One region of the Streptomyces mirabilis genome, then DNA from elsewhere that is predicted to be linked to it. Evidence: riboswitches for the same ligand, from Rfam matches in the RefSeq annotation. Region 1 holds a riboswitch; the other holds the start of a gene.

Region 1 (14,593 bases):
CCGTTACCTCCCCATCTGGATCGGACCGGGGGAGGCGACGGCGATCGCCTTCGCCCAGCAGGGCATGGCCCCCGCGCGACCGCTGACCCACGACCTGTTCAAGGACGTGCTGGAAGCCGTCGGCCAGGAGCTCACCGAGGTGCGCATCACTGATCTGCGCGAGGGGGTCTTCTACGCGGAGCTGGTGTTCGCCAGCGGGGTCGAGGTCAGTGCCCGCCCGTCCGACGCCATAGCGCTGGCGCTGCGCACCGGAACGCCGATCTACGGCAGTGACGGGGTGCTCGACGACGCCGGCATCGCGATCCCGGACGAGCAGGAGGACGAGGTGGAGAAGTTCCGAGAGTTCCTCGACCAGATCTCGCCCGAGGACTTCGGGACCAACAGCCAGTGAGGGGACCGGTCGACCGGTGACGGGACCGATCGCCCGCGGGTGGGCGATCGGACGCCGGGCTCGTGGGTCGGGGAGTGGCGTCCGCCCCCTGACAAACCGATGGATCGCAGGACTCCGGGGCGGCAATGGCCCGTGGCCCGTGTGGCGCGCTGCGGCCCGCTCCGAGAGCATTCGGCTAGCCTTTCCCCGCGGTGGGACACGGGAAACCACTCTTAGGGTGATTATCACTCGGCGTGCCGAGTGTGGCGATCGTTGACGCACCCCCGGTGACTGCCTACCGTCGAGAGGGCAGGTCAAGGACGGAGGTCGGCGTGAGAATCAGCGGCGACGGTACGGCTGGGGGTGCCCCCGGACGAAGTCTGGGGGAGAGCAGCCCGTACCCGCTTCACGGCAGCGCGGCCGATCACGTTCCGCAGCGGCCGACAGCGGTGTCTGGCGAGCACGGTGGGGGAGGGGCGGCTGCCGAGGAGATCGGCTACCGCGGTCCTACGGCGTGTGCCGCCGCGGGCATCACCTACCGGCAGCTGGACTACTGGGCCAGGACCGGTCTGGTCGAACCGAGCGTGCGGCCCGCTTACGGGTCGGGGACCCAGCGGCTCTACAGCTTCCGGGATGTCGTCGTCCTGAAGATCGTGAAGCGGTTCCTCGACACGGGAGTGTCGTTGCAGAACATCCGCACCACGGTCCAGCACCTCAGGGAACGCGGCTTCCGGGACCTGGAGCGGATGACGCTGATGAGCGACGGCGCGACCGTCTACGAATGTTCCTCGCCCGACGAGGTCCACGCCCTGTTGCAGGGCGGCCAGGGTGTCTTCGGGATCGCCGTGGGCGTGGTGTGGCGGGACGTCGAGAGCGCGCTCTCGCAGTTGCACGGGGAGCGCGTGGACACGGGCGAGACGCTCGTCGGGCACAACCCGACGGACGAGCTGGCGCGTCGGCGCAATCGGGCCGTCTGAGGTCCGCAAAGGCATTGTCAGTGGCGTAGGGCAGCATCGGACATGTGAGAACCGCGCCTACGATCCTGCATCTCGACATGGATGCCTTCTTCGCCTCGGCGGAGCAGGCAGCCAAGCCGAGCCTGCGCGGGAAGGCCGTTGTTGTGGGCGGACTCGGACCCCGCGGAGTCGTCGCGACCGCCTCGTACGAGGCACGGGTCTTCGGGGTGCACTCGGCGATGCCCATGGCCCAGGCACGGCGGCTGGCGCCGAACGCCGCATATCTCGTCCCCCGCTTCACCCTCTACCGGGAGGTCAGCGAGCAGGTGATGGGGCTGCTGGGGGCGCTGTCGCCGTTGGTGGAGCCGCTGAGCCTTGACGAGGCGTTCGTCGATCTGGAGGCGGGGGAGGCGGCCTGGGACGAGGCTTCCGCGCGGCTGGCCGGGGTGAAACTGCGCGCGGACATCCGGGCCGTCACGGGGCTGACGGGTTCGGTGGGGCTCGCCGCGTCCAAGATGCTCGCCAAGATCGCTTCGGAGCAGGCGAAGCCCGACGGTCTCGTGGTCATCGAACCGGGGACGGAGCGCGCGCTGCTGGGGCCGATGTCGGTGCGGACGCTGCCGGGTGTCGGGCCGGCGACCGGGGACCATCTGCGCCGGGCAGGGATCACCACGGTCGACGAGATCGCCGAGGCGGGCGAGGACGAACTCGTACGGCTGGTGGGGAAGGCGCACGGGCACGCGCTCTACGCGATGGCGCTGGCGCACGACGAGCGGCCCGTGGTGGCCGAGCGGGAGACGAAGTCCGTGTCGGTGGAGGACACGTACGACGTGGACATCCACGACCGGATGCGGGTCGGCTTGGAGGTGCAGCGGCTCGCCGACCGGTGTGTGCGGCGGTTGCGGGGTGCGGGGCTGTCCGGGCGGACCATCGTGCTGAAGGTGCGGAGGTACGACTTCTCGACGCTGACCCGGTCCGAGACGCTGCGGGGGCCGACGGACGACCCCGGCGTCGTACGGGAGGCCGCCGCACGGCTTCTGGAAGCGGTGGACACGACCGGGGGCGTGCGGCTGCTGGGGGTCGGCGTCTCGGGGCTCGCCGACTACACGCAGGAGGACCTGTTCGCCCAGGCCCAGGCCCAGGCGCAAGCGGAGGCGGAGGCGGAGGCCGCCGCGGGGGAGTCGGCGGTACTGGAGCATCCGGGCGAAGAGAGGGCGGAGGGAGCGGCTGCCGAGCAGGCGCCGCCTGCCGAGCGGCGGTGGCCTGCGGGGCATGACGTGCGGCACGCGGAGTTCGGGCACGGGTGGGTGCAGGGGAGCGGGCTCGGGAGGGTGACCGTGCGGTTCGAGACGCCTTACTCAGAGCCGGGGCGTGTGCGGACGTTTCGTACGGATGATGTTGCGTTGGAGTTGGCTGATCCGTTGCCGTTGGTGATGGGGGCCGTGTGCGATCGCCGTGGGGGGTGAGGTCGGTTCGACAGTCGCGGGTTGCTTGTGGCTGGTCAGTTCCGCGCGCTCCTGGAGAGGCGCGTCAGCGGGGCGCAGACCGCGAAGTCACCCTTCGTCCGTGCCTGCCAGGCGGCCGAAGTCGCGGTCCGGGGGTGGAGGTGGGGGCGTCACGTCCAGGCCGTAGTGGTGGTAGAGCTGGAGTTCCTGTTCGGGGGAGAGGTGGCGGCCCACGCCGAAGTCGGGGGCGTCCTTGATCAGGGCGCGGTCGAAGGGGACACGCAGCGTGCCCTCGACGACTTCGCTGGGCTCCAGGGGGACGAAGGCGTCCCTGCTGAACAGGCCCGTCCGTATGGCGGCCCACTCCGGGACGCCCGTCGCGTCGTCGAGATAGACCTCGTCGACCGTGCCGATCTTGGCGCCGTTGCGGTCGAGCGCCTTGCGGCCGATCAGGTTGCGCGGATCGATGTCGGTCTGCACGGTCCCTCCACTCGCTAGCAACTCATCCGTAAGCACTACAAAAGAGCACATTCGGGAAGGTGGCCACTCGAAAGCTCGTGCGTTGTCCTCGCTGGTAGGCTGGCAAGCGGCTGCTGACCCCGTGCGGGAGAGTCCTCCAGACACCATCGGAGGCGCCGAAGGAGCAAATCCTCCCCGGAATCTCTCAGGCACACGTACCGCACGGACGAGGTCACTCTGGAAAGCAGGGCGGGTGTCGAAGGCCTCCGCTCTCACCGACGGTGAAAGCCGGGTCGCAGTGAGCGGGCGGTCCGGTGAAGCTCTCAGGTTGAGATGACAGAGGGGGAGGCCGTCGGGGTACCCACGCCGTGGTGCCCCTCGAAGGTCGTGTCAGACCAGGAGGCCTCCGCAATGACCGCCCATCGCATTCCGCTCTCCGAGCTCGAACAGGGAATCCCCTTCGAGCAGCGCCACATCGGGCCCGACCCCGAGGCGCGGGCCAAGATGCTCGCGCAGGTCGGGTACGGCTCGCTCGACGAGCTGACGGCCGCCGCTGTGCCGGACGTCATCAAGAACGCCGAGGCGCTGGAGCTGCCGGGCGCGCGCACCGAGGCCGAGGTACTGGCCGAGCTGCGCTCCCTCACGGACCGCAACCAGGTGCTCGACTCGATGATCGGCCTCGGCTACTACGGCACGTTCACGCCGCCGGTGATCCTGCGCAACGTCATGGAGAACCCGGCCTGGTACACCGCGTACACGCCGTACCAGCCGGAGATCTCCCAGGGGCGGCTCGAAGCGCTGCTGAACTTCCAGACCGTCGTCGCCGAGCTGACCGGGCTGCCCACCTCCGGCGCCTCGCTGCTCGACGAGGGCACCGCCGCCGCCGAGGCGATGGCGCTGTCCCGGCGCATGGGCAAGAACAAGAAGGGCCTCTTCCTGGTCGACGCGGACACCCTGCCGCAGACCGTCGCCGTCATCGAGACCCGCGCCGAGCCGACCGGCGTCGAGATCGTCGTCGCCGACCTGGGCGAGGGCATCCCGGCCGAGATCGCCGGGCGTGAGATCAACGGCGTGCTGATCCAGTACCCGGGCGCCTCCGGTGCCGTACGAGACCTGAAGCCCGTCATCGAGCAGGCGCACGAGCTCGGCGCGGTCGTCACGGTCGCCGCCGACCTGCTCGCTCTCACGCTGCTCACCTCGCCCGGTGAGCTCGGCGCCGACATCGCGATCGGTACGACCCAGCGCTTCGGCGTGCCGATGGGCTTCGGCGGTCCGCACGCCGGATACATGGCGGTGCGAGAGAAGTTCGCGCGCAGCCTGCCCGGCCGCCTGGTGGGCGTCTCCGTGGACGCCGACGGACACAAGGCGTACCGGCTCGCCCTGCAGACGCGGGAGCAGCACATCCGCCGCGAGAAGGCGACCAGCAACATCTGTACGGCGCAGGTGCTGCTCGCGGTGATGGCCGGCATGTACGCCGTCTACCACGGTCCCGAGGGCCTGCGGACCATCGCGCGGCGTACGCACCGGTACGCCACGATCCTCGCCGCGGGCCTGACGGCCGGCGGGGTCGAGGTCGTGCACGGTGCCTACTTCGACACGCTGACCGCGCGGGTGCCGGGCCGGGCCGCCGAGGTCGTGGCGGGCGCGCGCAGCGGAGGCGTCAACCTCCATCTCGTCGACGCCGACCACGTGTCGATCGCCTGCGACGAGACCACCGCCCGCAAGCAGGTGGGCGCCGTCTGGACCGCGTTCGGTGTCGACGGTGACATCGAGGCCCTGGATGCCATCGCCGAGGACACGCTGCCCGCGGCGCTGCTGCGCACCGACGACTACCTCACGCACGCGGTCTTCCACCAGTACCGCTCCGAGACCGCGATGCTGCGCTACCTGCGCAGGCTGTCCGACCGTGACTACGCGCTCGACCGCGGCATGATCCCGCTGGGCTCCTGCACCATGAAGCTCAACGCGACCACCGAGATGGAGCCGGTCACCTGGCCCGAGTTCGGCCAGCTGCACCCCTTCGTGCCCGCCGAGCAGGCGCAGGGCTATCTCACCCTCATCCAGGAGCTGGAGGAGCGGCTCGCCGAGGTCACGGGGTACGACAAGGTGTCGCTCCAGCCGAACGCGGGCTCCCAGGGCGAGCTGGCCGGGCTGCTCGCCGTACGCGGCTACCACCGGGCCAACGGCGATGACCAGCGCACGGTCTGCCTGATCCCGTCCTCCGCGCACGGCACGAACGCCGCGAGCGCCGTGATGGCCGGCATGAAGGTCGTCGTCGTGAAGACCGCCGAGGACGGCGAGATCGACGTCGAGGACCTGCGCGCGAAGATCGAGCAGTACCGCGACGAGCTGTCCGTGCTGATGATCACGTACCCCTCGACGCACGGTGTGTTCGAGGAGCACGTCGCCGACATCTGCGCGCAGGTGCACGAGGCGGGCGGGCAGGTGTACGTCGACGGTGCCAACCTCAACGCGCTGGTGGGCCTCGCCAAGCCGGGCCACTTCGGCGGTGACGTCTCCCACCTGAACCTGCACAAGACGTTCTGCATCCCGCACGGCGGTGGCGGTCCGGGCGTGGGCCCGGTCGGCGTACGCGCGCACCTGGCGCCGTACCTGCCGAACCACCCGCTGCAGCCCGCGGCCGGTCCCGAGACCGGCGTGGGACCGATCTCGGCCGCTCCCTGGGGCTCGGCGGGCATTCTGCCGATCTCCTGGGCGTACGTCCGTCTCATGGGCGGTGAGGGCCTCAAGCGGGCCACGCAGGTGGCGGTGCTGTCCGCGAACTACATCGCCAAGCGCCTGGAGCCGCACTTCCCGGTGCTCTACACCGGCCCCGGCGGGCTGGTCGCGCACGAGTGCATCATCGATCTGCGTCCGCTGACCAAGGCGACCGGCGTCAGCGTCGACGACATCGCCAAGCGGCTCATCGACTATGGCTTCCACGCGCCGACGATGTCCTTCCCGGTGGCCGGCACGCTGATGATCGAGCCCACCGAGTCCGAGGACCTGATCGAGCTCGACCGGTTCTGCGAGGCGATGATCGCCATTCGTGCGGAGATCGACAAGGTCGGCTCGGGCGTCTGGGCGGCCGAGGACAACCCTCTGCGGAACGCGCCGCACACCGCCGCCGCACTCGGCGGCGAGTGGGAGCACGCGTACACCCGCGAGGAGGCCGTCTTCCCGGCCGGTGTCTCGGCCGCGGACAAGTACTGGCCGCCGGTGCGCCGCATCGACCAGGCGTACGGCGACCGGAACCTGGTCTGTTCCTGCCCGCCGCTGGACGCTTACGAAGCGTAGTCACCCTCGGATACGCGTCGGGGCCGGTTCGGAGATCACGTCTCCGGGCCGGCCCCTCTCCATGTCCGGGTGGCGGTCACCGTCACCCGGTTGTGCGGCTCAGGCGGCCGTCATCACGTGCTCGCTGCCCTGGGGGCGGTGCGGGGCGATGATCTGGCCGTCGGGCAGGAGCTCACCGGTGTCCTCGAAGAGCAGAACGCCGTTGCACAGCAGGCTCCATCCCTGCTCCGGGTGGTGCGCCACGAGGCGGGCGGACTCCCGGTCGGCTGATTCGGCTGTCGGACACGGTGGCTGGTGCTGGCACATGGATGGGATCTTTCGCTGGGATGAGAGATGAGTGGTGGCTGTGGTGTCTTTCCCGCGGCTTGAAGTGCTCATGGCCGCCCCCCGGTGGTGTGTGTTTGGAACCCAGTGTTGCCCTACGGGCGTCAATCCGCAGGGATTTCGCAGCAGCGCTCCTCACAGGTTGGAGACGCCTCACCCGTGCGGACGGTTCAGTCCAACTGCACGGTCCCTTCGGGGGGTTCGTGGTGGCCGGATGGGGCTAGTCCGGTCGGGGCGGAGGGGCGTTCTCCCTCGTACGAGCGCTGTGGGGCCCGAACGAGCGGACGGGTTCGGTCGGCAACGTGCCCCGCGACCGGGACAGCGGTGGCGGGGCACGGGGCGATGCGGTCGGTGTGCTTCTCCGGGTGGGTGATTACGCGGGCGAGCTGAGCAGTGGGGCGGGGGTGAGCCGGTGCGTGAGGACCGGGAGGAGTTCGGCGACGCGGTGCGGGCGATGCGGGGCGATACCGGGCGGCGCGGGCGCCAGCGGCACCAGGAGATCGGTGGCGGCCGGGTGCCCGGTGGCGCCGTCCGCGGCGCAGTCGCCGTGCAGCCAGAGGGTGAGCATGTAGAGCTCGGGAACGGACAACAGCCGCGGCTGGTACGGCTGGCCCATGTTCTCGGCGTGACGCAGGGCGCGCTCGGTGGAGGCGATGTAGGGGCCTTCGAAGAAGTGCGAGAAGGCCCAGCCGTCGGGAGTGAGCATGGTGTCGGCCGCGGCCACCGACCGCTCGCCGCAGCGGATCAGGAAGCGCCATCCGGCGAGCCGGGTGGTGGAGGCGCCGGCCGGTGTGATGCGGTCCAGAACGTGTACGGGCAACGGGAGTTCGGGGGTGACGGGTCCCTGGGCCATGCGTAGGGACGGGGTGCGGGCCTCGCGGACTGCGGTGGGGGAACCGAGTGCCGTGAGGACGGTGCGCAGGGCGGGCGAGGGAGCCGGGGGGACATGCAGCGGCATGGTGGGTCGCCTCTCATTCGACAGGCACAGTGGCGCGAGGGCGGGGGCGGACGGCGCTGTCAGCTCTCGGGGTCGGAGGGGCGAGGGGGCTGGATCTGCCGACAGGATGTCGCCTGCCGCACGTCACCTCGACGACAGGACCTAGGACCGCGAGCGCCAACTCTCCGCCTCGTTTGCGGAGTTTATACGACACGTGTTCAGATGGTGTTTCATCTAGCTGTCCTGAATATGAAGAGCAAGGCGATATTCGGTCGATGAAACGAGAGGTTCATCCCGATTCCGTGTCGGGCCCCGCCGGTGACCTCGGATTGCTTTGTCGGAGCGGTCGGCCGATTCTCGTCGGCGTTTTTCACGAGATCGTGTCAGGCTGAAACCGCGCCCTGGTTCATGCCCCGTGAATGTGCCTCCGGACAACGGGTACCAGGGTATCGGTCGACGAGGCCGTACAGGGCGTTATCGATCGTGTTGCCTGGGCATCATCCTCCGGGACGGCAGGGGCCGGAGGATCGGTCTGCCCATTCGAGGAGGGACGCTTCGATGGGAGAGAAGGTCGTGGCAGGGTCGTACGACCTGTCCGATCGCCGACACTACCGAGGCAAGCTCCGGCAGTGTCTGGCGGGGCTGGCGCGACTGCTGGAGGAGAAGCGGTTCGATCGCCCGAAGAATCTCATGGGGCTGGAGATCGAACTGAATCTCGCCGGGCCCGACGGCATGCCCAGGATGATGAATGCGCAAGTACTCGAAAGGATTGCGAGCCGAGACTTTCAAACAGAACTTGCCATGTTCAACCTGGAAGTCAACATAGCCCCACATCGATTGGACGGCCGGGTATTCGACCGGCTCGCCGAGGAGCTGCACACCTCGCTCGCATATGCCCATCGAAAGGCCGGCGAACTCGACGCGGGAATCATGATGATCGGGATTCTGCCGACCCTCGACCGTGACGACCTGGTCTCCTCGAACCTGTCGGACGTCGATCGCTACACCCTGCTCAACGATCAGATCGTGGCCGCCCGCGGCGAGGACTTCGTGCTCGACATCGACGGGGTGGAGCGCCTCGTCTGTACGTCGAAGTCCATCGCGCCCGAGGCCGCCTGCACCTCCGTGCAGTTGCATCTCCAGGTCACTCCGGCCCGCTTCGCGGACGTGTGGAACGCGGCGCAGGCCGTTGCCGCCGTGCAGGTCGCGATCGGTGCCAACTCGCCCTTCCTGTTCGGCCGTGAGCTGTGGCGTGAGTCGCGCCCGCCGTTGTTCCAGCAGTCCACCGACACCCGGCCGCCCGAGCTCCAGGCGCAGGGGGTGCGTCCGCGCACCTGGTTCGGCGAGCGGTGGATCTCCTCGGCGTACGACCTCTTCGAGGAGAACCTGCGCTTCTTCCCGCCTCTGCTGCCCATCAGCGACGAGGAGGACCCGCTCGCGGTCCTCGACGCCGGAGGCATTCCCAGGCTCGCCGAACTCGTGCTGCACAACGGCACGGTCTACCGCTGGAACCGGCCCGTGTACGACGTCGCCGACGGAGTCCCGCACCTGCGCGTCGAGAACCGGGTGCTGCCTGCCGGTCCCACCGTCACCGATGTCGTCGCCAACGCGGCGTTCTACTACGGGGTCGTGCGTGCGCTCGCCGAGGAGGCGCGGCCCGTGTGGACACGGCTGTCGTTCGAGTCCGCGGCGGCCAACTTCGACGCGGCCTGCCGCCATGGCATCGACGCGCGTCTGGAGTGGCCGCGGCGGGGACGGTACGGGGGTACCACCGCGCAGGTCGAGGCCGTGCACCTGGTCCGTGACGAACTGCTGCCGCTCGCCGCGGCGGGGCTGGACGCGTGGGGCGTCGAGCCGGCCGACCGGGACTATTACCTGGGGGTGATCGAGGACCGGTGCCGGTTGCGGGCCAACGGGGCGACCTGGCAGGCGGCCACGTTCCACCAGGCGCTGGAGAAGGGTCTCGGGAGGAATGCCGCGCTGGCCGCGACCACCCGGCGCTACGGCGAGTTGATGCACCTCGGTGAGCCCGTGCACACCTGGCCGGTGGGACTGCCGGAGCGGGTACCGCTGGGCTGATCGGGGCGGGCTGGTCGTAGTGGGGGTGAGGGGGATGAGTTCCCCGAGCCGGTGTCCCCGGGGCAGGCTGCCTGTAGTGGGTGTGGATGGGGCGGATGGCCTGTGTGGGAATTCCTGGACCGGGATGGCCCGCGGGAGTGTCCCTGGGCAGGGTGGTCTGTGGTGGTGACCCGGGTGGGGGCCGCCCGCGCCGGTGCGCCGGGTCCGGCGGGGTGTGGCGCTGCGCCCCGGGCAGGGTGGCCTGCGTTGCTGCCCCGGGCGGGCTGTGGTGGTGGTTATTTGGGGGGTGTCAGCCTTGGCTCTGGCTGCCCGCTGCAACGATCGCCTTGAGGATCACCGAGTGGATCTGCGTGGGGTCGTTGACCTGCTGGCCGGAGCCGCCGGTCGCCTTGGCGATCTCCTGGACCTCTGCCTTGTCGGCGTCCGGGCCCACGGCGATCGCGATGAGCGGCACCGGGCGCCGCGGGTCGGTGAGCTTCTGCAGTTGGGTGACGAGGGCGGAGCGCGAGATGCTTCCCGGGTCCTGGTTGACGCCGTCGGTCAGCAGCACCAGCGCGTTGAACTTCCCCTTGACATAGGAGGAGGTGGCCGCCTTGTACGCGGCGAGCGTGGTGTCGTACAGGCCCGTCGCGCCGTTCGGGACGGGAGTCAGGGAGCTGAACGCCGCCGACAGCCTGTCCCGCTGGGTGCCGTTGCCCTTGTGGTCGCCCAGGCGTTCCGTGGGCACCAGCACCCGGTAGTCGCGGTCGCCGTCCAGGCGGGTGGAGAACTTCCACAGCCCGATCTCGTCCTCCGAGGTGAAGGTCGCGAGGGCCTGCAGCAGGGACGCCCTGGTGACGTCCATACGGGACTGGCCGGTGCCCGGCACCGGCTGCGCCATGGACGCGGAGGCGTCGACGACCGTGGTGATCCGGGCGCTCTGCACCGTGATCGTCCACGTGCCGAGTGCCTCGTCGACCGCCTTCGCCGGTGCGGGGTCGAGCGGGGCGCGAGCGAACGGCTGCGGGGCGCGGCCGCCGGCCTTAGTGACCAGCGCGGGCGAGACCTTCTCGTCGTCCGTGCGGAACCCGTACCGCTCCAGGATCCGCCGCCCGTCCGACTCGCCGAGCAGCGTCATGAACCGAAGCGCGGCACGGCTCGTGTCGGTGTTCAGCCGTGACTCGTCGACCAGGGTGAAGGGGTAGTCGAGCCGCGGTGATCCGTCCTTGGGGTAGAAGAGGTCGAGTCCGGCGCCTCTGTCGGCCGAGGAGTTGTACGCGAACGCCGACTGCTCGGAGAGGATCAGCGCCTGGTTGCGGTTCGGGTTGCCCTGCTCGGAGCCGGAGGAGTCGTGCGGGAGGGTGCCCAGGACCTGGCTGTCGCTGTCGGACGTGCGCTGGGAGAGTGTCTTCGCCATGGCCGCCGCCTGGGCGTCCCCTCCCTTGATGGTGGCAGCGGCGGTGCCGAGCTGGGTCAGCGCGAGCAGGCCGGCCGCGCTGTGCACCGGGTCGGCCGCACCGAGCCTCAGCCGGTCGTCCTGCATCGAGGCGCCCGCCAACTCGGTCCAGGTGTACGTCTTCCCGGGCCACCCCAGCGACTTCGCGGCCGACGGGACCATCGCGACGCCGACCGGAGAGGAGGCGACGCTGCCCGCCGCGGTCACCCGCGTCGCGTTGCTCTCACCGGTGACCCGGCTCACCCACAGGGCGGAGTCCGGCACCCACGCCTGGACGTCGGACTTGTTGCCCGACCTCAGCGCGTCGGCGACCTTGTACGACTCGCGGGCCGTCACGGTGACGGCGATGCAGTGGCCGTCGGAAGTGATGTTGTGGTCGCGCGCGTGTTCGGCGACGGCCCTGAGGGCGGGCGCCATGTCCGGGGACGCGGTGATCTTGAGGGGTATGGCGTTGTCCCGGCAGGACGAGCCGAAGGAGAGCAGACCACCACGGACCGCGACCGCCGTGCCCGCGGCGACCGTGAGAACCAGCACCGTCGCGATGGCCACCGTACGGCGGCGTGCGCGTGGACGGGGGTCGGCCGCGCCCGCCCCGTACGCATCGGGCAAGCTGTGACGTCCCATGACGGTGGTGCCCTCCCTGAATGAGCCGGAGTCGCGAGAAAGCCGTAGAAACAGCCGTGAGGCAGAAGGCGAGGGGGAGGTACGCCCGTACGGCGTCCGTCCCCCCGACGGCCTGTCGCACACGATCTTCGCAACTTCTTTCGAGACCCTAGCGGGGCGAAGATGGGGATGAGGCGGGATTACTCAACTGGAGGCGGGAGTGCAGGTGGAGGCGGGGTCGGTGGCCGATTCTTTTCCCGAGGAGCGGCTGACGCGACGGATTTTCCGGGACGAGACACTGCTCGTCCTCGGCCTGTCGCTCGGGGCGAGCGGAGTGTCCGCGCTGATCAGCTTTGTCGGGTCGGTCACCAAACCGGGGGGTCTCAAGGATCAGGCGGCCACCCTCAACGCCTCGGCCGCGCCGGGTCGCCCCTGGCTGGATCTGGCCTGGCAGCTGTTCGGCATCGCGTCGGCCCTGGTCCCGGTCGCACTGGTCGCGCACTTCCTGATGAGGGAGGGCAAGGGACTGCGTGTGATCGGATTCGACCGTACGCGGCCCTGGCCCGACCTCGGGCGGGGGGCCGCGATCGCGGCGGTGATCGGCAGCACGGGCATCGCCTTCTATCTGGCGGCCCGGGGGTTCGGCGCCAACCTGACCGTGGTGCCGGAAGCGCTGCCCGGCGTGTGGTGGAAGTACCCGGTACTGATCCTGTCGGCCGTGCAGAACGCCGTACTGGAGGAGGTCATCGTCGTCGGGTATCTGCTGCGCCGGCTCGGGCAGTTGGGCTGGACGCCGGGGACCGCGCTGGTGGCGAGCGCGGTGCTGCGCGGCTCTTACCACCTCTATCAGGGCATCGGCGGTTTCATCGGGAACATGGCGATGGGCGTGGTCTTCGTCTACCTGTACCGGCGGTGGGGCAGGGTCGGACCGCTCGTGGTGGCGCACTCGCTGCTCGACATCGGCGCGTTCGTGGGATACGCGCTGCTGGCGGGGAAGGTGGGCTGGCTGCCGACCGCCTGAGCAGCGGGGTGAGCGGGTCCGAAAGGGGCGTACGACAGTCTCGTACGCCCCTTTTTTTGTACGGCTTTTTCGTGCGTCTCTTTCGTATGCCTCGTACGCCTCGTACGCCTTGGTACGTCTCTTTCGTGCGTCGCTACGCGAGCAGCTCGCCCTCGATGACCGTGACCGCGTGGCCCGTGAGGAGCGTACGGTCGCCGCGCAGCTCGGTGCGGACGAGGCCGGAGCGCGGGGAGGCCTGCAGGCCGGTGAGGCCGGGGCGGCCGAGGCGCTCGGACCAGTAGGGCGCGAGGGCGGTGTGGGCGCTGCCGGTGACCGGGTCCTCGTCGATGCCGATGTTCGGGAAGAAGCAGCGCGAGACGAAGTCGTAGCCCTGGGAGGGGTCTTCGGCGCGGGCGGTCGCGATGATGCCGCGCTTGGAGTACCGGGCGAGGGCCCTGTGGTCGGGGGTGAGTCCCCGGACCGTCTTCTCGTCGGCGACCTCGATCAGCAGGTCGCCGGTGTTCGGGCCGGTGTCGAAGGTCGTGAGCGGTTCGGCGCCCAGGGCCCCGGCGACGCCGTCCGGGACCTCGACCGGGGTGAGCGGAGCGGTGGGGAAGTCCAGCGTCAGGGAACCGTCCTCGTGGGGCGTGGCGATGAGCACGCCGCTGAGCGTGGCGAACCGCACCGGTCCCGTGTGAGCGCCCGTGGTGCGCAGGACATGTGCGGTGGCGAGGGTCGCGTGCCCGCACATCGCGACCTCGGCGACAGGGGTGAACCAGCGCAGCGCCCAGTCGGCGTCGCCGCCCTCGGGGAGGCGGTGCGCGAACGCCGTCTCCGCGTGGTTGACCTCCAGGGCGATGCTCTGGAGCCGGCTGTCCTCGGGGAGGGTGTCGTGGTCGAGGAGGAGGACCCCGGCCGGGTTGCCCGTGAAGGGACGGTCGGTGAAGGCGTCGACGATTCGAATCCGCATGCTCCGACGCTAGCGGCCCGAGCGGGCCGCGGGACAAGGCCAATTCCGGGGATCTGGACCGGTTGTGGCTGTCCGGCCCCTGACCTGCCCGGATCCGCGGGTCTTGTCAGACGAGCTATTCCGATATATCGTTGACGCATCGCGACCGATCAACGAGTGAATGGAGTGATGGCGATGCGTCCCCAAGGACAGGAATTTGGATTCGAACGAGGACATGGCCGACACGGTGGGCCCGGTCCGCGTGACCGCGGCCGCTTCGAAGGGCGGCGTGGGGCTTTCGGGCCCTTCGGGCCGGGTGGTCCGGGCGGTGGCCCCGGCGGCCCCGGGTTCGGCTTCGGGCCGGGCCCCTGGGGTGGCCGGCGCGGCGGCCGGGGCGGTCCGGGCGGCAGGGCGCGGCGCGGTGACGTACGGGCGTCGATCCTGGCCCTTCTCAAGGACCGGCCCATGCACGGCTACGAGATGATCCAGGAGATCGCCGAGCGCAGCGGCGGGGCATGGAAGCCCAGCCCGGGTTCGGTCTACCCGACCCTCCAGCTGCTGGAGGACGAGGGCCTCATCACCAGCGCGGCCGAGGGTGGCAAGAAGCTGTTCTCGCTCACCGACGAAGGCCGTACAGCGGCCGAGGCGGGTCCCGAGGCGCCGTGGGAAGAGGCCGGGCGCGGGGTCGACTGGGAGACGCTGCACGAGATCCGGCAGGCCGGCTTCGGTCTCATGGAGG
Region 2 (14,593 bases), 5.1 Mb from region 1:
GTAGTCGATGGCGCTCGACAGCATCTGTCCCCAGGACGAGGTGGGCGGCTTGACGCCCACGCCCAGGAAGCTGAGGGCCGCCTCGGTGAGGATGTTGGTGGGGATCATCATCGTCGTGTACACGATGATGGGCGCGACCAGGTTGGGCAGCAGTTCCTTGAACAGGATGTAGAACCGCCCGGCGCCCAGCGATCGCGCGGCCTCGACGTACTCGCGCTCACGCATCGAGAGCGTCTGGCCGCGCACCACGCGTCCGATGTAGGGCCAGCCGAAGAAGCCGATGACCAGGATCATCACGAACACGCGCACGTTGGAGCCGGACAGGCCCAGCATGTCGTTCGGCATCACCGAGACCAGGGCGATCGTGAACAGGAGTTGCGGGAAGGCCAGCAGGCCGTCCATCACGCGGCTGATGAGCGAGTCCACCCAGCCTCCGAAGAAGCCCGCCAGGATGCCGAGCACGGTGCCGAGGATGACCGCGACGACGGCGGAGAGGAAGCCCACCAGGAGCGAGACGCGGGCACCGTAGAGGATGCGGGCGAGAATGTCGCGGCCGTTGACGGGCTCGACGCCCAGCAGGTGGTCGCCGCTGATGCCGCCCAATGACCCCGTGGGAGTGCCGAACAGAGGGTCGATCAGCTTCTCGTTGAAGGTGTCCGGGTCCTGACCGAGCAGGTGGGTGATCACTGGCGCGAGCAGGGCGATCACGATGAGGACGAGCACGACGATGCCGCCGGTCAGCGCGAGCTTGTCCCTCTTCAGGCGCTCCCAGGCGATCCGGCCCAGGGAACGTCCCTGCACGACCTTCTCGCCGGCGGCGGCAGCCGCCGCTTCTTCGGCCGCACTCGGGGCCGCTTCCGCGGTCGGCTCGTGCAATGGTGCCGTCATCTGGCAGGGACCCCTCTCAACCGGCGGTAGCCGGCCCACACGTGCCGCTTGTAGCGGCGTGATCAGTCCGTCGTACACAGGGGCTAAACCCCCTGGAGCGGGAGTCTTCAACGCCTCGGCGATCTGTAGCCAGACTTGACGGTGAATGGATGCGTAAACGTGATGCTGTCAGGGGGGTTCCGTTATCCGGACGGCGGGTAACGGGGGTCGGACACGGGGCAGTTGGGACGCCGGAGATGAATACGGGCATTATCCGGACAATCCATTGCCATCTACGCGCGAAGAAATGCAGAGCCGCGGTGAAGGACCCGTGCCGATCCTTCACGGTTCGCCGGACGTCGGATCAGTATCCGCCGGGTGCCGGTGGATAGCCGTACCCACCCGCCATCGGAGCCTGGGCGGGGGCCGCGTGGGCCTCGCGGTCGTAGAACGGCCGCGCGTTGGCGCGCAGCCACATCGCCACCGGGTCGTACTCGTCCGACATCGCGACGGTCGACACGGGCAGCCCGTCCGGAACCGCGCCGATGGACTGCTGCATCATCGCCCGCACCGAGTCGACAGCGGGCGGCGAGGTGTCGTAGACGTCGAGCCCGATGGCCAGATACGGCGCCCCGAGCGCCGGCTGCACCCAGGCGCGGCGCAGCGAGCGCACGGCGGTGGTGCGATGTGCGTTCTGGGTGAGCAGGGCGTAGAACTGCGGGATCTCGATGCCGGGTTCGGACAGTCCCAGCGGACCGGCGGGCTGGCGCTCCAGACCCGCCGCGATTCTGCGCAGATCCAGCCATGGGATGCCGACCCCGCCGCCCGGGGCGTGCGGATTGAGCCAGAGCCCGAAGTGGTCGGGGTAGAGGGCAATGCCGCGTAGTTAAGCGACCTGCGGCTTCGTCAAACTGCGCCCGTCGATGCCACGGACGTGACAACGGGACCTTCGTTAGGCAGAGAAGCCGACCAAGGTCTTCCCTCCCGAGAGGTCCCGTTGCCCGATCAGTGTGCCACCACCACGTTCACCGAGACCATCACCTGCGCGGCTGGCGCTTTCGCGCCCGGGCACCTCGGCGAGTTGACCCAGCATGTGCCGTTCGAACTGGCTGACGCCGTACTGGAGGAGACTCGGACCGGGCATCGTCGCCTGCGGCATCTCCCCTCACGCGTCGGCATCTACTTCCTCCTGGCTTTGGCGATGTTCCCGGCCCTGGGCTATGCGCGTGTCTGGGACAAGCTTGTCGTCGGCCTGCACGGACTGGCGCCGCACCGGCCGTCGGAGAAGGCACTACGCGATCTGCGGCGCCGTCTGGGGCCGGCTCCGTTGAAGGCGTTGTTCGACGCGGTGTCCGGGCCACTCGCCCGGCCAGGCACGAAGGGCACTTGCTACCGCTCCTGGCGCACGGTCGCCTTCGACGGCTGCAGTTCGCTCAAGGCCCCTGACCAGCCTCGGATCCGCAGTCTGTTCAGCAAGTCCAAGCACCGGTGGGGCATCTCCGGCTACCCGGCCCTGCGGTTGACGGCCCTGGTCGAGACCGGGACACGAGGCTTACTCGGCGCAGTCTTCGGCCCCACCAGCGTCGGCGAACCGACCCATGCCGCCCAGCTCATGCACCTCCTGTCACCAAAAATGCTCCTCCTGGCCGACCGTGGCTTCGACGGGAACAACTTCTATGCAGCCGTCGCCCGCAGCGGTGCTCAGCTGCTGGTCCGCCTCGGCCCGCACCGCAAGCCCGTCGTCCTGGAAGTCCTCGCCGACGGCTCCTACCTCACCCTGCTGGGCGGGCTCAAGCTCCGGGTCATTGAGGCGGACATCACCGTGACCCTTCGCGACGGGCAACGCGTGCACGACCGCTACCGTCTGGTCACCACACTGCTCGACCCCGGCAGCGACCCGGCGTCCGTGCTGGTGCGGCTCTACCATGAGCGGTGGGAGATCGAGTCGGCCTTCTATTCGCTGCGGCACACGCTGCTTCGCGGACGGGTCCTGCGGTCTTGCGACCCGTTCGGACTGGAGCAGGAACTGTGGGCGACCTTGGCCTTCTACCAGGTTCTCCGCAGGGCCATGGTCGAGGCCGCCGAGGCCGCGTCGGGGACTGATCCCGACCGCGTGAGCTTCACCGTGGCCCTCGAAGCAGCGCGGGACCAGCTCACCGCGGCGCGAGGCATCCTGCCCGCCGAAGACAGCAGCGGGTGCTCGGGACGCATCGGCCAAGCCGTACTCGCCAACCTGCTGCCGGCCCGGCGCCCCCGCGTCAGCGCCCGCAAGGTGAAGTGCCCCATGACCCGATACCCCGGCAACCCCGTCGACCCCCGCCCGGCGATCAGCCAGGACATCACTGCCCTGGACATCGCGGTCCATCAGGCGGTCATGCCACCGCCCGCTCCTACCCGCCCATCCCTCACTCCGGGCCGCAAGACGCTCGTGCTCGACCTCCTGCGAACCGATCCCGAACGACCCTGGCGGTCACAGGAGATCGCCGAAGCGATCGCCTGCTCCAACATCAAGAGCCTATGGACACAGCTCTCGACCTGGGTGAAAGACGGGATGCTCCGCAAGATCGCCAAGGACACCTACGCCCTCGTCCCGGACTGGGCATGATGTGACGAGCCGCATCCCGCCGCCCATTTGACGAAACCGCAGGTCGCTTAACTACGCGGCATTGGGGTAGAGGGTGCGGGCCACGTCGAGGCCGTCGACGACCTCGTACGACCGGTTCCAGCCGCTGGCCGAGAGTTCCTGGGCGGAGGTGACGCACGGCGCGTAGCCGAAGCCGTCCACCTCCATGTTCCCGTACTGGGCGTCCGGGGAGCCGCCCTGGCCGTGCCAGAGCAGCATCCACACCTGACCGGACGACGGGGTCGCGAGCGCGCGAAGGAGCGCCTCGTAGGCGTCGTAACGCCCGGGCGTCACCTGGCGCAGCATGTGCTCGACCTGACCGGCCGCGGCCGTGCCCGACGCGCTCACCTTCAACCGCCCCTTCGTGAAGAAATCATGACGTCGACCAACACCTCGGCCGAACCCCGGCCGAGCCATGAAACCAGCTTAAGCGGCGAATGCGCTCCGCTGGGGGAGCCGTTGAGAGCTCGGTGCCCGTTGTGGTCTGGAGGCTGCGGGTTGTTCGTGGCTGGGCGCGCAGTTCCTCGCGCCCCTTGCGGGGCGCTTCTACTGGGTCTGCTGATAGAAGGGCCGTACTTGGGCTCGCATCCAGTCGCCCACCGGGTCCTGGGCGACGTCCAGGAGGACCAGGTTCACCGGCCACTTGACCGCGACGCGGGAGAGGGCGCGGGAGAGCGCGTCCATGGGGAGGGCGCGGAGGTCTCCCTCCCACACGGAGAGTTCGACCCCGACGAACATGACCGGGTCGTCGCCCTCGATGCTGGCCAGACAACGGCGGGCGGTCCGTACGACGCCCGTCGCCGCGAACTCGGCCGAGGCGGCGGCGAAGAAGTCCACCGGATCGTCCTGCCAGTCGGGCTCGTAGAGTTTCACCCGGCCACCGCTCGTGGGCCCGTCCAGCGGGGTGCGCCCGGCCCGGCACAGCTCGGCGACCGCGAGGGGCGGCAGCGGCACACCGACCACCCCGTCCGGGTTGATCGCGATGCCGACCTGCGGAGGCAGCCCGCGGGCGAAATCGACCGCGGGCGCGATCGTGTACGACAGATGGCTGCCGGCGACCTGGCGGAACTGCTCCTCGGAGCTGAAGACCGGCACGTACGCCTGGCCGTCGATCTCCAGGGTGGGCAGGTCGAGGGATCCCGCGTGCGGTCCGCCGCCGTTGGGCAGCGGCACCCAGACGAAGCTGCGGCCGAGGACCTCGACGATGCGGCCGCCGGCCGAGGGCACTCCGAGGGAGGCGGAGAGCACCTCCTCCAGTTCGTTGCCCGGCCAGCCGCCGTGCGAGTGGGGGTGAGAGCCGGGTTGCGGGTACGCCGATGCCGAGAAGTCCGGGAAGTCGGGGATGTCCATCTGTCTACCTGTCTACCGCCTGCGGTGAACCACTGTTCTGGTGTTCTGGCTGGAAAGATTAGTGGGCCTGTACGACTTCCCGACCGCTCTCGGTCGCTCTCGGCTACTCGCCGCCACTCCCGTCCGTTTCTCAGTCACCGAAGCCGATCCTCCGCAGCACGTCCGCCGCATCCCGGTCGAGGAGCACCGCCGAGCCGCAGCCCTCCGGCAGGTCGCCCCGCTCGGCGGAGCGCAGCAGCCGGGCGACCGCGCCCCGGTGACGGGCGAACGCGTAGCGCGAGACGCCCCGGCCGCGCTCGCGCTGGCCCTCCAGCGCCGTGCCGGGCGTGACGTCGAGCAGCAGCAGGTGGAGGGTGCCACCGCGGCGCTGGGCCTCGCGGGCGAGCCAGCGGCGCACCCAGGCCTGCGTACCGCAGTCGTGCACGACGACCCCGGTACCGGAGCGCAGCGCGCGGCGCAGGCCCGCGTAGTGCGCGAGGCGGACGAGGGGCCGGTAGACGGCGTACGGCAGCCGGCCGGCCCCCCGCTCGTCCCAGCGGTCCCTGGTGTCCTGGGAGTCGATGCGCGGTCCCTCGACGGCGCGGCGCATCAGGGTCGACTTGCCGCTGCCCGGCAACCCGGTGACCACGACGACGTCGGCCGCTCCGAAGTGCAGACCGTGCGGAGAGTGTCCCGCGCGCGCCCTGAGGTCGCGGACGACGGCCGACGGCAGCGCTCCGCACGCCTCCCGGGTCCTGGCCGGGGCGCCGGGCTGCTCGGGCAGCGCGAGGCCCGAGGTCGTGGCGTACGCCGTGGTCCTGTTCACCGTGATCGTCCTCCCCTTGGGTGTGGAGTCCCATCCCCGTCGAGTGTAAAGAGAAGGTAATGCGCGGTGTCTCTCGTTTCCGTACGCGGACTGCCACAGGCCGGTTACAGATGCGGACTGCCGTGATCGGACGGCGCGTGCGATGATGTGCCCGCCAACTGCATACCGGCCGCTTGAATCCGCGCGGGAGAGTTCCGGGAACCTTCGGGTACCCGGGCGCCGAAGGAGCAAGTCCCTCCCTTGAATCTCTCAGGCCCCGTTACCGCGCGGGCGAGGCACATCTGAAAAGCGGGCCGCTCTCCAGTGGCTCCACCCAAGGTGCAAGTCAGGACCTCCGTTCGCGGGGTCGTGATGAACCTCTCAGGTTCCGATGACAGATGGGGAGGAACGACCTCGCCGTCATGCCTTGGGAGCCCCACCGATGAGCAGTAACGCACCCCGTCTCACCGCGCTCGATGCCCTGCATCGCTCGCTCGGCGCGACGATGACCGACTTCGCGGGCTGGGACATGCCCCTGCGCTACGGCTCCGAACGCGACGAGCACCTCGCCGTGCGCACCCGGGCCGGCCTCTTCGACCTGTCGCACATGGGCGAGATCACGGTCACCGGGCCTGGGGCTGCCGCCCTGCTGAACCACGCGCTGGTCGGCAACATCGCCTCCGCCGGCGTCGGCCGCGCCCGCTACACGATGATCTGCCGGGAGGACGGCGGCATCCTGGACGACCTGATCGTCTACCGGCTGGCCGAGAACGAGTACATGGTCGTCGCGAACGCCTCCAACGCCCAGGTGGTGCTGGACGCGCTGACCGAGCGTGCCGCCGGCTTCGACGCCCTCGTGCGCGACGACCGGGACGCGTACGCGCTGATCGCCGTGCAGGGCCCCGAGTCCCCCGGCATCCTCAAGTCGCTGACCGACGCCGACCTGGACGGGCTGAAGTACTACGCGGGCCTGCCGGGCACCGTCGCGGGCGTCCCGGCGCTGATCGCCCGTACGGGCTACACGGGCGAGGACGGCTTCGAGCTGTTCGTGGCCCCGTCCGACGCCGAGAAGCTGTGGCAGGCGCTGACGGACGCGGGCGCGCCCGTCGGGCTCGTCCCCTGCGGCCTGTCCTGCCGCGACACGCTGCGCCTGGAGGCGGGCATGCCGTTGTACGGGCATGAGCTGACCACCTCGCTCACCCCCTTCGACGCGGGGCTCGGGCGGGTCGTGAAGTTCGAGAAGGAGGGGGACTTCGTGGGGCGTGCCGCGCTCCAGGAGGCCGCCTCCCGTGCCGAGGAGAACCCCCCGCGGGTACTCGTCGGGCTTGTCGCCGAGGGCCGTCGCGTACCGCGCGCCGGGTTCTCGGTCGTCGCCGACGGCAAGGTGATCGGCGAGGTCACCTCCGGCGCGCCCTCCCCGACGCTGGGCAAGCCGATCGCGATGGCGTACGTCGACGCCGCACATGCCGCGCCGGGCACGGCCGGGGTCGGCGTGGACATCCGGGGCAGCCATGAGCCGTACGAGGTCGTGGCGCTGCCGTTCTACAAGCGCCAGAAGTAGCTTCGGGGCCGAAAGGGCCCCGTTCAGCGCGCCCACGTGACGCACGCCGCTGTGTCACGTCTCGTATCCCAGGACCACTCGGTCATCCCGTTCATCCGCACTCCCCCGCGTACAGGAGAATTCAGGCCATGAGCAACCCCCAGCAGCTGCGCTACAGCAAGGAGCACGAGTGGCTGTCGGTCGCCGAGGACGGCGTCTCGACGGTCGGCATCACCGAGTTCGCGGCCAACGCGCTCGGCGATGTCGTCTACGCCCAGCTTCCGGAGGTCGGTGACACGGTGACCGCGGGCGAGACCTGCGGCGAACTGGAGTCGACCAAGTCCGTCAGCGACCTGTACGCGCCGGTCACCGGCGAGGTCGTGGAGGCCAACCAGGACGTGGTGGACGACCCGTCGCTGGTGAACTCCGCCCCCTTCGAGGGTGGCTGGCTGTTCAAGGTACGCATCGCGGAGGAGCCGGGCGACCTGCTCTCCGCGGACGAGTACACCGAGTTCTCCGGCTCTTAAGGACTTCTGACTGATGTCGCTTCTGAACACGCCCCTGCACGAGCTGGACCCGGACGTCGCCGCCGCCGTCGACGCCGAGCTGCACCGCCAGCAGTCCACCCTGGAGATGATCGCCTCGGAGAACTTCGCTCCGGTCGCGGTCATGGAGGCCCAGGGCTCGGTCCTGACCAACAAGTACGCCGAGGGCTACCCGGGCCGCCGCTACTACGGCGGCTGCGAGCACGTCGATGTGGTCGAGCAGATCGCCATCGACCGCGTCAAGGCGCTCTTCGGCGCCGAGCACGCGAACGTACAGCCCCACTCGGGCGCCCAGGCCAACGCGGCGGCGATGTTCGCGCTGCTGAAGCCGGGCGACACGATCATGGGTCTGAACCTCGCGCACGGCGGGCACCTGACCCACGGCATGAAGATCAACTTCTCCGGCAAGCTGTACAACGTGGTCGCATACCACGTGAACGATGAGACCGGTCAGGTCGACATGGACGAGGTCGAGCGCCTCGCCAAGGAGTCCAGGCCGCAGCTGATCGTGGCGGGCTGGTCGGCGTACCCGCGTCAGCTGGACTTCGCCGCGTTCCGCCGGATCGCGGACGAGGTCGGCGCGTACCTGATGGTCGACATGGCGCACTTCGCGGGCCTCGTGGCCGCGGGCCTGCACCCCAACCCGGTGCCGCACGCCCACGTGGTCACCACCACGACCCACAAGACGCTGGGCGGCCCGCGCGGTGGCGTGATCCTGTCCACCGCCGAGCTGGCCAAGAAGATCAACTCCGCGGTCTTCCCCGGCCAGCAGGGCGGTCCGCTGGAGCATGTGATCGCCGCGAAGGCCGTCTCCTTCAAGGTCGCCGCCTCCGACGACTTCAAGGAGCGCCAGCAGCGCACGCTGGACGGCGCGCGGATCCTGGCCGAGCGCCTGGTCCAGGACGACGTCAAGGCCGTGGGCGTGGACGTCCTGTCCGGCGGCACGGACGTGCACCTGGTCCTGGTCGACCTGCGCAACTCCGAGCTGGATGGCCAGCAGGCCGAGGACCGTCTCCACGAGGTCGGCATCACGGTCAACCGGAACGCGATCCCGAATGACCCGCGGCCCCCGATGGTGACCTCGGGCCTGCGCATCGGCACGCCCGCCCTCGCCACCCGCGGCTTCCAGGCCGAGGACTTCACCGAGGTCGCGGACATCATCGCCGAGGCGCTGAAGCCCTCGTACGACGCGGAGTCCCTCAAGACCCGGGTCTCCGCCCTGGCCGACAAGCACCCGCTGTACCCCGGCCTGAAGTAGTACAGAACCAGTTCCTGCGAAATTTCACTTTCGTACAGAAATTCGCACGGAACGTACGATTCACCAGGACGCCGCGCACACTGGAACCGGAGCCGTGCGCGGCGCCCGCCCCCATGCACCACCCCTGTTGTGAGGAGTCCCCGTGGCCATCTCGGTCTTCGACCTGTTCTCGATCGGCATAGGCCCGTCGAGCTCCCACACGGTGGGCCCGATGCGTGCGGCGCGCATGTTCGCCCGCCGGCTGCGCAACGAGGAGCTGCTGGCCTCGGTGGCCACGGTCCGGGCGGAGCTGTACGGCTCCCTGGGCGCGACCGGCCACGGCCACGGCACCCCCAAGGCGGTGCTGCTGGGCCTGGAGGGCGCGTCGCCGCGAACGGTGGACGTGGAGGGCGCCGACGACCGCGTGGAGCAGATCAAGTCGTCGGGCCGTCTCGCCCTGCTCGGCACGCACGAGATCGCCTTCTCCTTCGACGACGACCTGGTCCTGCACCGCCGCAAGGCCCTGCCGTACCACGCGAACGGCATGACGATCTTCGCGTACGACGCCTCCGGCGCACTCGTCCTGGAGAAGACGTACTACTCGGTCGGCGGCGGCTTCGTGGTCGACGACGACGCGGTGGGCGAGGACCGCATCAAGCTCGACGACACGGTGCTCAAGTATCCGTTCCGCACGGGCGACGAGCTGCTGCGCCTGACGAAGGAGACCGGCCTGTCGATCTCCGCCCTGATGCTGGAGAACGAGCGGGCCTGGCGCACCGAGGAGGAGATCCGCGAGGGGCTCCTCGCGATCTGGCGTGTGATGCAGGCGTGCGTCTCCCGGGGCATGTCCCGCGAGGGCATCCTGCCGGGCGGCCTCAAGGTCCGCCGCCGCGCCGCCGTCTCGGCCCGCCAGCTGCGGGCGGAGGGCGACCCGCTGGCCCACGCGATGGAGTGGATCACGCTCTACGCGATGGCGGTGAACGAGGAGAACGCGGCGGGCGGCCGGGTGGTCACGGCCCCCACCAACGGCGCCGCGGGCATCATCCCGGCGGTCCTCCACTACTACATCAACTTCATCCCGGGCGCGGACGAGGACGGCGTCGTGCGCTTCCTGCTCGCCGCCGGCGCCATCGGGATGCTCTTCAAGGAGAACGCCTCCATCTCCGGCGCCGAGGTCGGCTGCCAGGGCGAGGTCGGCTCGGCCTGCTCGATGGCCGCGGGCGCCCTCGCCGAGGTCCTCGGCGGCAGCCCCGAACAGGTCGAGAACGCCGCCGAGATCGGCATGGAACACAACCTCGGCCTCACCTGCGACCCGGTCGGCGGCCTCGTCCAGATCCCCTGCATCGAACGCAACGGCATGGCAGCGGTCAAGGCGGTCACCGCCGCCCGCATGGCCATGCGCGGCGACGGCTCCCACAAGGTCTCCCTCGACAAGGTCATCAAGACCATGAAGGAGACGGGCGCGGACATGAGCGTCAAGTACAAGGAGACGGCGCGGGGCGGGCTGGCGGTCAATATCATCGAGTGCTGAGGGGACGGGCCCCGACCTGAGCGTTCGCGTCTTTCAGCGCTGTCAGGGGCTTCCCTGCCTGCTCGGCGCAAAGTCCCCAAAATGCCCCTGGGGCAGGCGTGAAAGTCGCCGGGAATCCCACGGGACGTGCGCCTGGCCTGGGGGTTCGTGGCACTCTGTCCGCGCACGGCCGCTACCTGCGCCGAAGCGGACGCGGCGGGGTCAGCGAACTCCGGCGCATCGCAAGTGAGTTGGGTGCTCTCTCCATCCACCGCCTGGCCTCATCGCCCCTGGCCGGGAACACTTCGCCCTCAAGGACGGCCTGCTGCTCGCAAGGGAGCTGCGCTGCCGTATGTCCGGGTGAGGCCGTACCTGCCGAACGGCCTACCTGAGTGGCCTTCAGCAGGCGCGGGCCCCTCTTGCTGCATACCGTCACCAGAGGAACAGCTCCCGGTCTTGATCGTTCTGGGTCGGAGGAGTGAACCGAACCAGACGTTCGAAGACGAGCGGCACCGCCATCGGAGAAGGGTTCCGGGTGCCAAGGAGGTCGGCAATGGTGACGCGAGCTCCGCGGGTCCGCCGGACACGGAGAAGGACCCGTCGCACCGTCGGAGCCTGCGTGCTCGCCGCGGGGTGTGTCTTCACAAACTGCGTGCCGTCGGCCACGGCGAGTCCCCAAGGGGGCGCGTCCCGCCGGTGCGCGACGAAACCCTTCCCTCCATCGGAAAGCACTCCACCCCCGATCCTGTCGGGCAGCGATGTGTGGAGTTTCGTCTCCGAACCGGGCCTTCACCCCATGCGGGTGACCGTGACTGCGAACAGACCGGGAACGGCTCACGGAGACATCTTTGTCGCCCCGTTCAGCGCGGACCAGATGGTCGGCCAGACGGGGGCACTGGTCAACGACGACTCGGGTGATCCGGTCTGGTTCCGCCCACTGCCTTCCGCGAACCTCCAGAACGCCGACTTCAAGGTCCAGACCTATTACGACGGCCGCCGGGACCGGGGACAACCGGTGCTGACCTGGTGGCAGGGGACTCTCGCCCTTCCCCCGGCATATACGAACCTGCCGGCCGGTGCGCCGGAACCGGGCGGGTGCTACTACATCTACGACTCCCACTACCGCCTGCTCAAAACGGTCTTCGCGCATCACGGCTACTACCCGGACGAGCACGAATTCACCCTGACCCGCAGGGGCACCGCGCTGTTCATCGCCTCCAAACCGGTGCCCATGGATCTCACCCCCTATGGGGGTCCGAAGAACGGAGCCATCGAGAACAGCGAGGTCCAGGAGGTCGACCTCGCCACGGGGAGACTCCTCTACTCATGGAACGCGCTGGACCATATCGACCCGGCCGATTCCGAGGAGGCAGCCTCCAGCGCATCGTCGTCCGGCGGAGTGTGGGACGCCTTTCACATCAACTCCGTCGACGAGGGCCCTGACGGCCGGCTGCTGATCTCGGCCCGGAACATGTGGGCGATCTACGACGTCACCAAGAAGTCCGGGAAGGTCCGCTATCAGATCGGGGGAAAGAAAAGCGACTTCACCTTCGGTCCGAACGCGGACTTCTACTGGCAGCACGACGCCCGATTCCGGCCAGGAAACCGGATCAGCATGTTCGACGACGGCTGCTGCGACCTTCCCGACGGCGCCCCCGAACAGCGTTCGCACGGCCTGATCCTCAGCCTTGATTTCCGCAGCCACAAGGCGACGGCGGTCAAGACCTACTACCACCGGCCGCCGCTGGAGTCACCGACCCAGGGAAACACCCAGGCCCTCTCCAACGGCAACGAATTCATCGGGTGGGGCCAGAGCCCGTACTACTCGGAGTACGCGGGTGCAGGGAACACCGAGGGCAACGGTTCGAAGAACCTGCTCTACGACGCGAAACTGCCGGGCGCCGACATCTCCTACCGAGCCTTCCGCAACAAATGGATCGGCACGCCCTACTACCCACCGAGTGCGGCGGCACGGTCCCACGCCGGGCACAGCGTCGTCTACGCCTCCTGGAACGGCTCGACGCAGACCGCCGCATGGCAGGTACTCGCCGGATCCGACCCCAATTCCCTGTCGGTCGTCGTCAGACACGCCCCACGGTCCGGATTCGAGACCGCCGTCACCACGCCCGGACCAGGACCGTACTTCAAGGTCAGGGCGCTGGACGCGAAGGGCAGGGTCATCGGGGACTCCCGCGTGGTGAAACTCTCCGGCTGACCGGCGGCAGGGGGACCAGAGTGCTCCCTACCGCGACAGGTGTCCACTACGTACGCCGGGTGAAGGGCGGCGCCGAGACGCGTTCGCGCTTTTGGATGGGCGGGAAATACGTCGCCCCTCGCGCAGCGGCATCCAGCTGGCTGACGAGAACCTGGTCAACCGCCCGTATCGCTTCGTGACCGACGAGAACCTCCTGCGGCTCGACACCCTCCGCGCCAGTTGGGACCCCGACGGGCTGTTCGTGTCCTGGCTGGGTCGGCCCGAACTGCATACCGATGCCGCGGATACCGAGGAGAGCCCGGTAGCCGGCCCGAGGGAATGATCAAAGCGGAGGTCAACGGTCTCGGGGCGGGCGAGTCGGAGGAGCCGCTCGGCGAGCACCCACGGCATCTCCCGCCGGCCAACGCGAGGTGCCGCCCCGGGCAGGGCTCGGACTTCTCGGCCCGGCGGACGACCGGGAGAAGGTTCCATGTCCGGGCCGGTGTTCGAGGGTGCGGTGGAGGAAGTGGGGGCATTTGAAAAGAAGTAGGCCCCTGCACGTATCAGGCAGAACGTACGTGTACATCCCCCCCACGCACGGAGGAGTCGCCCATGCTGCGCGGCATCGACGTAAGCGCCTATCAGTCGTCCTCTTTCTCCACCGACGGTCTCTCCTTCGTCTTCGTCAAGGCGACGGAGGGCCATACGTACGTCAATCCGAAACTCACCGCCCAGGTGAAGACAGCCCGGGACGCCGGGTGCGTGGTCGGGTTCTACCACTTCCTGTGGCCCGGCGACATCACCGCGCAGGCCGAGTACTTCGTCGGCAAGGCCCCCGAGAAGGCCGGAGACCTGCTCGCCGTCGACTGGGAGGCCACCGGTGACGGCACGCACGCGAGCAACGCCGAGAAGGACCGTTTCATCCGGATGGTGAAGGAGCTTCGGCCGAACCACCGGGTCCTCCTCTACACCAACCGCAACTACTGGCTCACCGTCGACACCACCTCGTACGCCGGAGACGGCCTGTGGATCGCCGACTACGTGACCGCGGGCAAGCCCCGTATCAAGGCCTCGTGGCGATTCCACCAGTACACCGACGAGCCCCTGGACAGGGACGTCGCGAACTTCGGCAGCAAGGCCGCGCTGAAGGAGTGGGCGACGGGGGGCTGACGGGCCGCCGGATCCGGCCCGGAAGCCGGGGTGGGAGAAGTCCGGCTGACCCATGAGTTCTCCTGACGCGTAGGCTCTGACCTGCGGCTCGGCGGAAGTCGCAGGAGAGAGGGGAGCTCTCGCACATGGGTGGGACGGTCACCACGGTCAGCAGTAACGGGACGTATTCCTTCACCAAGCCGAACCGGGAGAGCATCACGCTGCTCGCCGGGCTCGGGGTGGAGGGTGATGTGCACGCGGGTACCACCGTGAAGCACCGGTTCCGGATGGCGAAGGACCCGTCGCAGGTGAATCTGCGTCAGGTGCACCTCATGCACGAGGAGCTGTTCGACGAGCTGCGCGAGAGCGGCTTCACCGTCGCTCCCGGGGAGCTCGGGGAGAACGTCACCACCCGGGGTGTCGATCTGCTGGGGCTGCCGGTGGGCACGCTGCTGCGTCTCGGGGACGCGGCCGTCGTGGAGATCACCGGCCTGCGCAATCCCTGCGCACAGATCGACGACTTCCAGAAGGGGCTGCTCAAGCAGGTCGTCGGGAGGGACGAGGACGGCGGCGGAGTCGTCTACAAGTCGGGGGTCATGGGCGTCGTGCGGGAAGGCGGCGTGGTGCGGCCCGGGGACCCCGTCGAGGTCGAGTTGCCGGTCGGGCCGCACCTTCCGTTGCGGATCGTGTGACGTTACGCGCGGAAGTCCGCGGAGCGCTCCCGGGGCGCCTGGGCCAGCGCCTTGGTGACCTCGTCCACGCCCTCCTGAAGGCCGTAGACCGGGGTGCCGGGC

Evidence for each region. Region 1 has a riboswitch for glycine ahead of gcvP (aminomethyl-transferring glycine dehydrogenase). Riboswitches for the same ligand answer to the same signal wherever they lie in the genome.
Region 2: linked by a shared signal. The riboswitch ahead of gcvT (glycine cleavage system aminomethyltransferase GcvT) and the one ahead of gcvP (aminomethyl-transferring glycine dehydrogenase) in region 1 are both predicted to bind glycine.

What each region holds. Positions count from the first base shown of each region.
Region 1 is NZ_CP074102.1:7,499,650-7,514,242, forward strand. Features, by position in the region: gene SMIR_RS33140 (bifunctional nuclease family protein) at 1-391, shown strand, start outside; gene SMIR_RS33145 (MerR family transcriptional regulator) at 703-1,347, shown strand; gene SMIR_RS33150 (DNA polymerase IV) at 1,392-2,792, shown strand; gene SMIR_RS33155 (PRC-barrel domain-containing protein) at 2,880-3,251, opposite strand; glycine riboswitch at 3,366-3,461, shown strand; gene gcvP (aminomethyl-transferring glycine dehydrogenase) at 3,642-6,527, shown strand; gene SMIR_RS33165 (DUF5999 family protein) at 6,627-6,833, opposite strand; gene SMIR_RS33170 (hypothetical protein) at 7,225-7,809, opposite strand; gene SMIR_RS33175 (glutamate-cysteine ligase family protein) at 8,347-9,867, shown strand; gene SMIR_RS33180 (substrate-binding and VWA domain-containing protein) at 10,157-11,926, opposite strand; gene SMIR_RS33185 (CPBP family intramembrane glutamic endopeptidase) at 12,126-12,926, shown strand; gene SMIR_RS33190 (PhzF family protein) at 13,060-13,875, opposite strand; gene SMIR_RS33195 (PadR family transcriptional regulator) at 14,050-14,593, shown strand, end outside.
Region 2 is NZ_CP074102.1:2,388,085-2,402,677, forward strand. Features, by position in the region: gene SMIR_RS10295 (ABC transporter permease) at 1-888, opposite strand, end outside; partial or broken gene SMIR_RS10300 (enhanced serine sensitivity protein SseB C-terminal domain-containing protein) at 1,232-1,738, opposite strand; gene SMIR_RS10305 (IS4 family transposase) at 1,865-3,472, shown strand; partial or broken gene SMIR_RS10310 (enhanced serine sensitivity protein SseB C-terminal domain-containing protein) at 3,533-3,838, opposite strand; gene SMIR_RS10315 (enhanced serine sensitivity protein SseB) at 4,037-4,840, opposite strand; gene SMIR_RS10320 (AAA family ATPase) at 4,971-5,651, opposite strand; glycine riboswitch at 5,820-5,920, shown strand; glycine riboswitch at 5,921-6,032, shown strand; gene gcvT (glycine cleavage system aminomethyltransferase GcvT) at 6,067-7,185, shown strand; gene gcvH (glycine cleavage system protein GcvH) at 7,314-7,691, shown strand; gene glyA (serine hydroxymethyltransferase) at 7,705-8,967, shown strand; gene SMIR_RS10340 (L-serine ammonia-lyase) at 9,110-10,477, shown strand; gene SMIR_RS10345 (arylsulfotransferase family protein) at 11,265-12,671, shown strand; gene SMIR_RS44900 (DAPG hydrolase family protein) at 12,692-12,850, shown strand; gene SMIR_RS10355 (hypothetical protein) at 12,847-12,993, shown strand; gene SMIR_RS10360 (glycoside hydrolase family 25 protein) at 13,263-13,820, shown strand; gene SMIR_RS10365 (MOSC domain-containing protein) at 13,946-14,491, shown strand; gene SMIR_RS10370 (NADPH-dependent F420 reductase) at 14,494-14,593, opposite strand, start outside.